One region of the Sphingomonas sp. 1185 genome, then DNA from elsewhere that is predicted to be linked to it. Evidence: predicted binding sites of a transcription regulator. Region 1 holds the regulator's gene; each other region holds the start of a gene.
What was found. The regulator LexA, encoded in region 1, represses DNA repair genes until DNA is damaged. The targets are predictions, from matches to a motif close to GTTCCNCNCTTGTTCT.

Region 1 (4,441 bases):
TGCCCGATCCGCACGGCTGGGCGGCGTTGATCTGTGTGGCGGGCGGGGTCGGGCTGGCGGCGTTCACCCTGTCCGGGGGCGGTCGCGTGACGCGCGCTATCGGCATGGCTGCGCTGCTGGTCGGCGGCGGTGCGGCGCTGGCCTGGGCGCGGGCCGAGTCGGTGGCGGCGCCGGTCCTGACCCGCCCGGTGCTCGCGACCATGACGGGCGCGGTGGAGGGCATCGACCGGCTGGCGGCGCGCGGGCTGATGCGGCTGATGCTGAAGCCGTCGAAGGCCAGCGACGGGCGCGGGCGGGCGATGACGCTGCCGCCCCATGTCCGGGTGTCGCTGCCCATCGAGGATGTCCCGGCCGGTCTGGGGCGCGGGGCGATCGTCCGCCTGCGCGCGCGACTCATGCCGCCTGCCGGACCCATTGCGCGCGGCGGCCATGACTTTGCCCGTGCCGCCTGGTTTCAGGGGATCGGCGCGACGGGGCGTGGCTTCGCGCCGGTCGAGGTCCTGCGGCCATCGAGCCGGGGGGTGGGGCTTCGCCAGCGGCTGTCGTCCCATATTTCCGCACAGATCGAGGGAAGTGTGGGTGGTATCGCAGCCGCGCTCGCAACCGGCGATGTCGGCGGCATCGGCGAGGCGGATGCCGAGGCGATGCGCCGGGCGGGGCTCGCGCATCTCCTGTCGGTCAGCGGGCTGCACATCACGGCGGTGGTCGGGATCGTCATGGTCCTGACGATCCGGCTGCTCGCGCTCTGGCCGTGGCTGGCGCTGCGTGTGCGGTTGCCGCTGGTCGGGGCGCTGGCGGGTGCGGTCGCGGCGATCGGCTATACCGCGCTGACGGGGGCGGAGGTGCCGACGATCCGGTCCTGTGTCGCCGCCATGCTGGTGCTGGCGGCGCTGGCGCTGGGACGCGAGGCGATGACGCTGCGGCTGGTTGCGGCGGGGGCGTTCATCGTGCTGCTCTTCCGGCCCGAGGCCCTGATGGGGGCGAGTTTCCAGCTGTCCTTCGCGGCGATCACCGCCATCGTCGCGCTGCACGAACATCCCGCGATGCGGCGCTGGTTCGGCCCGCATCCCGACTGGCGCTGGTCGGCGGCGCGGCAGCTGGGGGCGTTGCTCGTCACCGGGCTGGTGGTCGAGGCGGCGCTGATGCCGATCGCCATCTATCATTTCCACAAGGCGGGGCTGTACGGTGCCTTTGCCAATATCGTCGCCATTCCCTGGACGACCTTTGTCGCCATGCCGCTGGAGATGCTGGCGCTGCTGCTCGATCCCGTGGGGCTGGGCGCGCCCTTCTGGTGGCTGCTCGGTCATGCGCTGGGGGCGCTGCTCTGGCTGGCGCGGCAGGTGGCGGCGATGCCGGGGGCAGTGATGGCGCTGCCGGTCGCGCCGGACGGGGCCTTCGCCGTGACGATCCTTGGCGGACTCTGGGTGGCGCTGTGGCGGACGCGGTGGCGATGGCTGGGCGTGCCGGGCGTGGCGATCGGCGTGATCGCCATGCTGGCCGCGCCTGTGCCCGACCTGATCGTGACCGGCGACGGTCGCCATGCCGCGATCCGCACCGGCGGCGGCATGGCGCTGCTGCGGGAGCGGGCGGGGGATTATGTCCGCAATGCGCTATCCGAAATCGGCGGCAGCGACGATGCACCGCTCGCGCTGGTCGACCAGGCGGAGGCGCGGTGCGGCGCCGATATCTGCCTGACCCGGATCATGCGGGACGAGCGCGTCTGGCGGGTGGCGGCGACCCGGAGCGGCTATACGCTGCCCTGGGCCAGCCTGATCGCGCTGTGCGACCGCGTCGACATCATGATCGCCGACCGGCGGCTGCCCGAGGCGTGTCGCCCGCACTGGCTGAAACTCGATGCCCCGGCCTTGCGCCGCAGCGGCGGCGTGACGATCCGGCTGTCGGGACCGGTCGCCGAAACCGCGCGGAGGCCGGGGGACAGGCACCCCTGGATCGTGGCGAGCGAGGCGCGTGGCCGCTGACCCGCTCGCCCCCTTGTCAATCGTAGCGGCGCAGAATGCCCGACAGCTTGCCCTGCACCCGCACCTGCGCGGGCGCGTAACGCTGCGGATCATAGGCGCGGTTGGCGGGGTCGAGCCGGATCATCGAGCCTTCGCGCCGGAAATATTTCAGCGTCGCCTCCGCCTCGTCGATCAGCGCGACGACGATCTGGCCGTCACGGGCGATGTCGGTGCGGCGGATCAGCGCATAGTCGCCGTCGAGGATACCCGCCTCGACCATCGAATCGCCCGACACTTCCAGCGCATAATGCTCACCCGTGCCGAGCAGGGCGGCGGGGACGGCCAGGGTCGAGCTGCCCTCGAACGCCTCGATCGGGACGCCCGCGGCGATACGGCCGTGCAGGGGGATCTCGACCACGTCATTGGCGGGCTCGGCGACCGGCTTCGCGGCGGGCGGACGCGCATCGGCCGCGCTGGGGGCGGCCGCGACCGGCTTTTCCGGCCGATCGGGCATCCGCAGCACCTCCAGCGCACGGGCGCGATTGGGCAGGCGGCGGATGAAGTTGCGTTCCTCCAGCGCGGAGATCAGGCGATGGACGCCCGACTTGGACTTGAGGTCCAGCGCCTCCTTCATCTCCTCGAAGGAGGGCGAGACGCCGGTTTCCCGCAAACGGTCGTTGATGAAGCAGACAAGCTCATGCTGCTTTGCGGTGAGCATCGCGATCCTCCGTCCAGAACAGACGTGGAACTTATATGGAACGGAAAGGCTTGCGTCAAGCGAGCATCAGGATTTCCGCCGAGTCGCCCGCACGGGCCGGGGGCGCGTGCGGCGGGCGGATCACCAGGCACGTCGAACGCGCCAGGGTCAGCAGCATCGAGCTGTCCTGGATGGCCGCCGCATGGATGCGCCCGTCGATCATCGCGGCGCGCAGATAGTCGATGCGCGGACCGTTGGCGGGCAGATCCTCGCCCAGAATGGCGGGGATCGCGCTGGGGAAGGGATCGCCCGCGCCCGCCATATGCGCGACCAGCGGCTTGACGAACAGGATCGCGGTCACGAAGGCCGACACCGGATTGCCGGGCAGCCCCAGCACGACCATGTCGTTCAGCCGCCCCGCCATCATTGGCTTGCCGGGGCGGAGCGCGATCCGCCAGAAATCGATGCTGCCGCCCGCCGCCTTCAGCGCGGGCTGGACCAGATCATGATCCCCCACCGATGCCCCGCCGGTCGTGACCAGCAGGTCGGCCGCGACCCCGGCAAAGGCATCGCGCAGCCGTTCCAGATTGTCGGGCAATATGCCCAGGTCGATGATCTCGACGGGGAGGTCGGCGAGCAACGCGGCCAGCATCACGCCGTTCGACTCTGGCAGGGCGTCGGCATCCCCTTGGCCGGGGGGCACGAGTTCGTCGCCGGTCGCGGCGATCGCGATCCGGACGCGCGGACGGACGGGCAGGGTGCCATGGCCGCCGGTCGCCGCCACCGCGATCCGCGCGGGCGTCAGCCGCTGCCCCGCCGCGATCAGCCGGTCGCCCTCCGCAAAATCCAGCCCGCGCCGCCGGACATTGCGCCCGCGATGCGCCGGGCCTTCGCCGGTCAGGGTCAGCGTCCGGTCCTCGCGCCCCGCTTCTTCCTGGACCAACACCGTGTCGGTGCCCGGTGGCAGCGCGGCGCCGGTGAAGATGCGCGTCGCCTGTCCGGCCTCGACCGTCTCCGGAAAGGGGCGCCCGGCGGCGCTTTCGCCGATCACCGTCCACGGCCCCGGCATGTCGTCGAAGCGGATCGCATAGCCGTCCATCGCCGACAGGTCGCGCGACGGTTGGGTCCGCTGCGCCAGCACGTCCCGCGCTGCCCAGCGCCCGGCGGCGTCGCGCAGGGCGAGCTCGATGACGGGCCGGTCGGGGGCGAGCGCGAGCAGGCGCTGTTGGGCTTCGGCAACGGGTAGAAGAATGGCGGTCACTCCTGTTGGCGACAAGACGCGTCGTCGGCGCTGGCGTTCCCGCAGGCGGGCCGGTCAGGCGTGCCAGTCACCCGACTTGCCGCCGGTCTTGGAAAACAGGCGAATATCGCCGATCGTCATGCGCTTATCGAGCGCCTTGGCCATGTCATAGACGGTCAACAGCGTGACCGACACGGCGGCCAACGCCTCCATCTCCACCCCGGTCTGGCCCGCCGTGGCGGCGGTGGCGGTCGCGGTCACGCCTTCGGCATCCAAGGTCAGTTCGATCTCGACCTTGCTGAGCGGAAGCGGGTGGCAGAGCGGGATCAGGTCGCTGGTCTTCTTGGCGGCCATGATCCCGGCGACCCGCGCGACGGCCAGCACGTCACCCTTCTGGACGCTGCCCGCCGCGATCGCAGCGGCGGCCTCGGCCGACATGGTGATCCGTCCCTGCGCCACCGCCTGCCGGGACGTCACCGCCTTGGCCCCGACATCGACCATCCGCGCCGATCCGGTCTCGTCCAGATGGGTGAGGCCGGTCATCCG
Region 2 (4,441 bases), on a different contig from region 1:
GTTGGCCGCGAAGGCGTTCGCCGATCCGAAGGCGCGCAACCTGCTTAATCAATGGGTCGCTGAGGGAATGCCGGCCGCAATGCGATTGCAGCAGCAAGCAGGCGATCACGCGCGAATGCTGGCGGCACAGGTGCAGACACCCAGTCGGGGATTGCAATTGCAGTAATCAGCACAACAGCGTGGCGTCGCCGACGAACTCGGTGCTTCGCCGCCCCAAGTGGCGCTGGCCTGGCTGTCGGCGCAGGGCGATGTCATCGTCATCCCCAAGGCAGCGAGCAGCGCGCAGTGCGGGATAACCGGGCGGCGGCCGACCTGACGCTAGATGCGGATGCCCTCACTCACCCCGATGAGCTATAGCCGCGCGCCAGGGGACGCGTGCCCTTGGAGATGCTCTAGCTGAAGCGGTACACGCCGCCCGCTTCCGCCGCGACGAAGCGGTCCGGGGCGATGCGCGCCGCGTCCAGCGCTGTCGCCAGTTCCGCGACCGGCGCTTCACGGGCCTCGTCGGTCAGCTGGAAGGTCCCCCAATGAATGCCCAGCGCACGTCCTGCCCCCACGTCTGTGAAGATCCGCACGGCCTCGGCTGGATCGACATGCTGTGCGGCCATGAACCATCGCGGCGCATAGGCTCCGATCGGGATGAGCGCGACATCGGGCGCACCCAACCTCCCGCGCACCTCGCCGAAGATGCGTCCATCGCCATAGCCGGTGTCGCCGACGAACCAGATCGTCCCGGAAGGCGTGTCCAGATAATGCCCGCTCCACAGCGTCATGCGCGTGTCGCTCGGCCAGCGGTTCGACCAGTGGTTGGCCGGTGTTAGTGTCGTCGCGGTGCCGTTGCCGAGGTCAAGCCGGCTCCACCAGTCGCCGATCTGGCATCGCGCGGCCGGTACCGCCGCCCGGACGATCGCATCGTTGCCGAGCGGCATCGCCATCAGCGGGTCGTGTGCGGCGTGGAGGCGCCGCAGCGTGTCGACATCGAGATGATCGTAATGCGCGTGGCTCAGCAGCACGACATCGATCGGGGGGAGGTCGTCGAACGCGATCCCCGGTGCGGTCACCCGCTTCGGCCCGACGCGGCGGAATGGACTGGCACGCTCCGACCAGACCGGATCGGTGAGGATGTTCACCCCTGCCGCCTGGATCAGCAGCGAAGCATGACCCACCATCGTCACGCACAGGCCATCGACGCGCGCCTCAGGCTTGGCGGGCGTCACCAGCACCGACTTCGGCCATTTGGCAGCAGCCCCCGCAAGCTTCCAGCGCAGGATGGCGCGCAAGCCTCGATCGGTGCTGGGCTGGCCCGGATTGAAGAAGCGCGTACCGTCGAAGTGATCGCTCGGCGGACCGTCATAATAGCGGTTGCGGGCCATGGTCAGGCAACGCTCATCAGCTGCGAGGGATAGGCGGTCAGCAAGCTGAGCGCTTCCTCCACCGGGGCGGTCAGCCAGCGTTCCTGATCTTCGGCCAGCAGGATGACCGGCATCGCCTTGGGGTGCTTGGGCGCGACCAGCGGATTGGGCTCGGTCGTGCAGAAGGCATAGACCCGGTCATGATCCTGATCGACCTTCCATAGCCCGGCGAAGCAGGGCACCGCCTGATCCTCGACGGTGAACCACCAGTTGGTGTCGCCTGGCGCCTTCCGATCGGATGCTGCCTTGGGTTCAGAGAAGCGGGTAAAGGGCACGAGACAGCGATGCTCGGCCTTCATCAGCCAAGGCTTCCACATGTTGCTCTGCATGTTCCGGGCGTTGGTCCACCAGTCGTAGAGGAAGGGCAGTTCCCCCTCGCGCGCTGGCCGCTTGCGCGGTTTGCGGGTCGGGAAGCCCCAGCGCATCGTGCTGAGCACCCGTCGGCCCTCCTCGACGCGAACGACATAGCCGGGTTTGCCGGGCGCCGCGTAATCCTTCTCGACCTCCAGCGTGTTGTTCGCATCGTCGACCGCAGCAAGCGCGTCGAAATAGGTCCGGGGATCGACCTTGATATTGTAAAGATTACACATTCGCTCGTTCGATCACGACCGGTAGCGCGAGACAAGCTTCTTCCACGTCGCGGAGTCCGGATAGGGCAGAGCGGCACCAGTGGGCTGGTCCCGGCCGATCACCATATGGGGACGCTGGGTGCGTCCTTCCGCCTGGCATGCCGAGCAACATAGCCGTCGACCAACCACCCCCAGCGTGCCGTCCCAACCTCGCCGGTGAAACATCCACCAGAGCGCAACGGCATCGAAGACGCGCACGTGACCGCATTTTGGACAGGTGAGGCGCAGCGTGCGCTTGTGCAGGGCACACTCCTCCAACGTGCGCAGACGCCGCCCGATATGATCGTGATCGGCCCCTGCCCTGCCCTCTTGGCTGCCCCTTTTACGGCCCTCATCTGCCACGGCCCTGTCCCGTTCCGATTATCGATCCGCTTCCGCAACGCCTTGACCCGCTTGCGGAATCAACGGAACATATAAAGAACATATGAGTCGCAACAATGATGTCTTCCACCGCCCCACCCCTCGAAACACTGGCACGCCTACGGAATGCCATAGGCGCTGTGCGCAGCGGTGAGGGTGCAGTCCTGCCTTTCGGCATCGAGGCGATAGACAAGCGATTGACGGGCGGCGGCCTTGCGCTCGGCGGTCTGCACGAGACGTCTTCGGCGACACCGACCCTTACAGATGATGCAGCTGCCACGCTGTTCGCGGTCGGGATTGCCGCGCGCGCAGCAGCGCTGAGCGGCCGCCGGGTGCTCTGGGCGCTCACCCGGTTCGACCTCTATGCGCCGGGTCTCGAACAGGCCGGGCTCAGCCCTGCAACGCTGTTCTTCGCCGAGGTACGTGAAGACAAGGACGTTCTGGCCGTCATGGAGGATGGCTTGCGTCATGGCGGGCTTGCAGCGGTCGTCGGCGAGGTAAAGCGCGCCGACATGGTTGCGACCCGGCGACTGCAGCTGGCGGCAATGACGGGAAATACCCCTGCCCTGCTCTCGCGTCGCTGGCGCCGACAGGGCACCTGCCCACTGACCGAGCTGTCGGCGGCCATGACACGGTGGCGGATCGCCTGCGCGCCTTCCGCGCCGCTCCTCGCCCCCGGGGTCGGCCGCGCGCGCTGGATGGTCGAGCTGGCACGCCAGCGCGGTGGCCCGGGCTTCACGATGGACTTGGAGGCATGCGATGACACGGGTCGCCTCGCTCTACCTGCCGCATCTCGCGATCGAGCGAATGCGACGGCTGGAGCGGCCGCGCGCGCTGCCTGAACCAAGGCCCGCGCCTATGCTTCCCATCGACGACGACCCCGGTGCCTGCTCGGTGCCGCGGGGCGGCGGCTGGCGTCCCGGTGCGCGCTGGGCGCAAGGCGCTGCGCGTGCAACGGTGGAGAAGCAGGTAGCGGCACTGCCGCTGCACCAGCGACCGCCGATGCGCGAGCTGGGTCGTCGGTCTGAGGCGGCGGACCATCCGTTCAGACACCCCAGCGCACCGGGTCAGCACAAGGCAGTATCAGGGCCAGCACCCGCGTTGAACCTCGTGCCGATGGTATTGGCTGAGCAGATCGGACAGCGACAGGTGATCTCCGCCGCTTGCCCGGCGGCGATGACGCTCGGACTGACCCCGGGCATGGCGGTGACGCAGGCGCGGGCGCTAATCCCGGATCTCGACATCCGCCCCGCCGACCGGGCGGCAGATATGGCGTTGCTGGCGGATCTGGCGCTGCATGCCGTGCGCCATTGGACACCGACCGCCGCGGTCAGCGGATCGGACGGGCTGTGGCTGGACCTGAGCGGCGTCGCGCATCTGCACGGGGGCGAGACCCGCTTCTGCCAACGACTGGTCGGGTTCTGCCGACGCTTCGGCCTGACCGCACGAGTCACGGTCGCCTCCACGCCGGGCGCAGCTCATGCGCTCGCCCGTTTCGGTCGCGATGCCATCCTGCTGGTTCCCGGCGGACAAGAGGCACAGGCGCTGGCTCCCTTACCTCCTGCCGCACTCCGCCTACCCCCGGAGGCAACAGCGGCGGCGAACCGGTTTGGGCTCGACCGGATCGCCGATCTCCTGCCGCTGCCACGCGGGCCGCTCGCCCGGCGGCTAGGCATGGCGAGTGTCCGCCGCCTCGACGAGGCACTGGGGCGTGTCCCCGAACCGATCGTGCCGGTCGTGCCCGAGGAGACGCCGGTCGCAAAGCGCCGGCTGCTCGAGCCGATCGGCACCGCCGAGGCGATTGAGCAAGTGATCGCCGACCTGCTCGCCGACATGATGCTGCTGTTGCAGGCGCGCGGGCGCGGTGTGCGCACATTGGTGCTGCTGCTCGACCGGATCGACGGCAGCGAGCAGCGGCTCGCGATCGGCACCGCGCGCGCGACCCGCGATGTCGTGCATCTCGCCCGCCTCTTCCACCTGCGCATCGAGCGGATCGATCCGGGTGACGGGATAGAGACGATGCGCCTCGCCGCGACGCGG
Region 3 (4,441 bases), on a different contig from region 1:
CGTCGCGGCAAGATGCATCGTCTCGATGCCATCACCCGGCTCGACCCGCTCGATCCGCAGATGGAACAGCCGAGCCAAATGGCCTGCATCACGGGTCGCCCGGGCGGCGCCGATCGCGAGGCGCTGTTCGCTGCCGTCGATCCGCTCGAGCCGCAGCACGAGCGTGCGCACACCGCGTCCGCGCTCCTGCAACAGGCGCATCATATCGGCGAGAAGGTCGGCGATGACCCGTTCGATCGCCTCGGCGGTACCGATCGGTTCGAGCAGCCGGCGCTGCACGACTGGAGTCTCTTCCGGCACGACAGGCACGATCGGCTCCGCCACGCGGCCGAGTGCCTCGTCAAGCCGTCGGACTGTGGCCAGCCCCAGCCGCCGGGCAAGTGGCCCGCGCGGTAGCGGCAGCAGGTCGGTGATCCGGTCCAAGCCGAACCGCTGCGCCGCCGTAATCGCATCGGACGTCAGGCGTAGCGCGGCCGGCGGCAATGCGCTGATCGCCTGCGCCTCACCGCCTGTGGGAATGAGCGTGATCGCGTCGCGCCCGTAGCGCGCCAGCGCATGGGCCGCCCCCGGCGTGCCGGCCACCGCAACCCGCGCGGTCAAGCCGAAGCGCCGGCAGAAGCGGACCAGCCGCGCACAGAACCGCGCCTCGCTGCCATGAAGGTGGGCCGCGCCGGTCAGGTCGAGCCATAGTCCATCCGTCCCGCTGGGGGCGGCGGTCGGCGTCCAGTGGCGCACCGCGTGGAGGGTGAGGCTGTCGAGCACGGCCCCGTCGGCCGCCGGATCGGCGGGACGGATGTCGAGATCGGGGACCAGCGCACGCGCCTGGGTGATCGCCATGCCGGGGGTCAGGCCGAGCGCGAGCGCCGCCCGGCAGGCCGCGGCGATCACCTGCCGCTGGCCGATCGCCTCGGCGACGATCAGCGGTGCGGCATGGACGATCGGGTTAGTCGAGACCGACTCTCGGCGTGCCTCGGCGGGCGGCGTCCGCTTGAACGGATGCTCGGCCGTCTCCGAACGGCGGCCAAGCTCGCGCATCGTTGGTTGCTGGTGACGCGGCAGTGCCGCTACCTTCCCGGCGATCGCGGCGCGCGCGCCCTCCGCTTGAGCCCAGCGCGCGCCGGGACGCCAGCCGCCGCCCCGCGGCACCGAGCAGGCCCCGGGGTCGTCATCGATCGGAAGCTCGGGCAGGTGCTGTCGCTCAGGCAGCGCGTGCGGCCGCTCCAGCCGCCGCAATCGTTCGATCGCGAGGTGCGGCAGGTAGAGCGAGGCGACCCGTGTCATCGCATGCCTCCAATGCCATGGTGAAGCCGGGACCACCGCGCTGCCGCGCGAGCTCGACCGTCCAGCGCGCGCGCCCGACGCCCGGTGCCGGAAGCCGCGCCGACGGCGCGCAGGCGATCCGCCACCGCGTCATCGCCGCGGACAGTTCGCCGAGCGGGCAGGTGCCCACTTTCCGCCAGCGGCGCGCCAGCAGGGCAGGGGTGCCGCCGGTCATCGCCGCCAACTGCAGCCGCCGGGTGGCGACCATGTCGGCGCGCTTGACCTCGCCCACCACAGCGGCAAGACCACCATGACGCAGACCGTCCTCCATGACGGCGAGCACCTCCTTGTCCTCCCGCGCCTCGACGAAGAGCAGCGTCGCCGGATCGAGCCCTGCCTGCTCGAGGCCCGGCGCATAGAGATCGAAACGCGTCAGCGCCCACAACACGCGCCGGCGCGACTGAGCCGCGGCACGCGCCGCGATGCCGACCGTGAACAGCGTCGCAGCCGCATCGTCGCTGAGCGTCGCCGTCGCCGGCGAAACCTCGTGGAGACCGCCGAGCATCAGGCCGCCATCGGCCAGCCGACCATCGATCGCGTCGATTCCGAACGGCAGCACCGTCGACTTGCCGGGACGCGAGTCGCCGATGCTCTCGCGCAGGAGCGACAGGGCGTGGTGGCGGCATTCGGCGGGCGACATGGTTGCAGCGACTCATATGTTCGCTTTATGTTCCAGAAATCCTTCTGAATGGTCAAGATGTTGCGGAGCGGTAGCGGTGAACAGGAACGCGCCAGGACGAGACGGCGATATCGCCCGATCGGCTCGTGATGGACCCGGATACGACCATATCGGCCGACAGTTGCGGACGCTCGAGCAATGTGCCCTCCATAAACGCACGCTGCGGTTGACCTGCCCGCGTTGCCGCCATGTCCGCGTCCTCGATGCCATGCCGCTCTGGTGGCACTTTCAGCGGCGCGGCTGGGACGATACGCTGTCCTCCGTCCGGCAGCGCCTGCATTGTGCCGCCTGCCTGAGCCGCGACGGTTGCGTGCTGCGCCCGCACCTCGCGGTCGGCCGCGATCCGCCGACCGGCGAACAACTTCCCTATCCGGATACCGCGACGTGGAAGAGACTTGTGTCGCGCTACCGCTCGTGATCGAACGGAGGAATGTGCAATCTTTACAGACTCAAAACAGACGTCCGCGACTATTTCGAGGCCCTCGCCGCCACCGGGGACGTCGCCAATGTCCTGTCGATCGAGAAAGATTATGCCGCACCCGGAAAGCCCGGTTACGTTGTCCGACAGGAAGACGGCAAACGGGTGCTGAGCACGATGAAGTGGGGCTTTCCGATCCGCAAACCCCGCAAGCGCCCGGCCCGGGAGGGCGAAACGCCGTTCCTCTATGACTGGTGGACCAATGCCCGGAACATGCAGAGCAACATGTGGAAGCCATGGCTGCTGAAAGCCGAGCACCGTTGCCTGGTGCCCTTCACCCGCTTCGCCGAACCCAAGGCCGCCGCCGACCGACAGGGGCCGGGCGACACCAACTGGTGGTTCACTGTCGAGGACCAGGCCATGCCGTGCTTCGCCGGGCTGTGGAAGGTCGATCAGGATCATGACCGCGTCTATGCCTTCTGCACGACCGAACCCAATCCGCTCATCGCATCCAAACACCCCAAGGCGATGCCGGTGATCCTGTTCGCCGAGGATCATGAGCGTTGGCTGACGGCACCCGCCGATCAGGTCATGGATTTGCTCGCACCCTATCCGTCCCAACTCATGCACATAGAATAGACTTTCCAGATCTGATCAGTGCGGGAATGGCGATTTCCTCCAAAATGAAGGTAATTCCAGCGGCTGATTTTGCGGGTGCCAATTGCACCGACTGCACCATGGCAAGTCAGCTGTGCTGATGAAATCCTTGCCTACAATAAAAATTGGTCGGCCTGCGCGCAATTGACGCGGTTACATCGTTGATCATCTATGATATGGCTATGAGCAGATCACTGCTGGGGGTGATCTGTACGAGCTACGGCGGTCCATATCTGCGGCGCATCGTCCCATCTCGCCGCTTTGACTGGCTCTGGCCGGGCGAATGGGGGAGACGTTATCATGGCCCGTTTTGTCATCGCCAATCGCCGCGCCGGGCGTTTCACTGCGGACGCCAAGGCAGCGTCGCGCTTCTCGGTGGCGGTTGCCCTTGACGGTATTTCCTCGGCCAGGATCGTCGAGGACAACGAGCCGGACGACCCGCTCGCCCGCCGCGTCGTCGTCGTGGAGGCCGACCCGGTCGAGGTCGAGCGCGAGCGCGCGGCAGCGGGACCCGACACGATCATCGAGCCCGAAATCCTGCACCACCCGTTGACCGTGCTGCCGAACGATCTTGCCAGTGCAGTGCCATTCGGCGCGGCAACGGCGGCGATCGGCAACGTCACCCGCATCGTCGTCACCGGGGGCGGCGCCGCCCTCGCATCCTGCCAGGTCACGGTCTTCTTCCGCGGCTTCGGGGGCACCTCGAACGCCGAGGCGGTGACCGACGCACAGGGGCAGTGCAACGTACCCAATCCTGCCGGTGCGGTGGTGGCCGGCGTGCTCGCCCTGCCGAACGGCGGGTTCTGGCCGACGCTGTCTCGCGGAGCCGCGACGGCGATCGACTGCGCCCAACTACCCGCCGATGGCCCGCTGGGCTGGTGGCATGCGGCGACGGGTATCGCTGCCTTCGATCCCGGTCTCGGATCGGGCGTTCGGGTCGGGGTCATCGATACGGGGCTCGGACCGCACCGCTGTCTGCGGCACGCTCATGGCATCGGCAGCTTCATCGATGGCATCGAGGACAGCCAGCCGGGCGCGAGCGACGACGTCCAGGGCCACGGCACCCATGTCGCTGGTACGATCGGCGCGCGTCCCGTCGCCGCAGGGCAATATGGCGGCATCGCGCCCGGGGTCGACCTGTTTGCCGCACGGGTCTTCGCACCCGGCAAGCTCGCCTCCAACGCCGATATCGCCAACGCCATCGATGCGCTGTCACGCGGTCACGCAGTCGACCTCATCAATATGAGCCTCGGCGCGGCGACGCCGTCAGAGGTCATCCACGACGCCATTCTCGATGCCGCCGAGCGCGGTACGCTGTGCATCGTTGCGGCAGGGAACGACGACGGACCGGTCAACTACCCGGCCGC

Region 2: a site for LexA is predicted at 2,448-2,463, ahead of ABIC44_RS07860 (ImuA family protein). Genes of this name have one in related genera too.
Region 3: a site for LexA is predicted at 1,979-1,994, ahead of ABIC44_RS13635 (ImuA family protein). Genes of this name have one in related genera too.

The regions. Positions count from the first base shown of each region.
Region 1 is NZ_JBEPKL010000008.1:3,129-7,569, reverse strand. It holds gene ABIC44_RS07930 (ComEC/Rec2 family competence protein) at 1-1,979, shown strand, start outside; gene lexA (transcriptional repressor LexA) at 1,996-2,676, opposite strand; gene ABIC44_RS07920 (molybdopterin molybdotransferase MoeA) at 2,732-3,916, opposite strand; gene moaC (cyclic pyranopterin monophosphate synthase MoaC) at 3,971-4,438, opposite strand; gene trpC (indole-3-glycerol phosphate synthase TrpC) at 4,435-4,441, opposite strand, start outside.
Region 2 is NZ_JBEPKL010000007.1:147,426-151,866, forward strand. It holds gene ABIC44_RS07845 (relaxase/mobilization nuclease domain-containing protein) at 1-166, shown strand, start outside; gene ABIC44_RS07850 (MBL fold metallo-hydrolase) at 393-1,373, opposite strand; gene ABIC44_RS07855 (SOS response-associated peptidase) at 1,376-2,002, opposite strand; gene ABIC44_RS07860 (ImuA family protein) at 2,482-3,243, shown strand; gene ABIC44_RS07865 (Y-family DNA polymerase) at 3,161-4,441, shown strand, end outside.
Region 3 is NZ_JBEPKL010000020.1:57,707-62,147, reverse strand. It holds gene ABIC44_RS13640 (Y-family DNA polymerase) at 1-1,281, opposite strand, end outside; gene ABIC44_RS13635 (ImuA family protein) at 1,199-1,960, opposite strand; gene ABIC44_RS13630 (hypothetical protein) at 2,166-2,417, shown strand; gene ABIC44_RS13625 (SOS response-associated peptidase family protein) at 2,430-3,056, shown strand; gene ABIC44_RS13620 (S8 family serine peptidase) at 3,375-4,441, shown strand, end outside.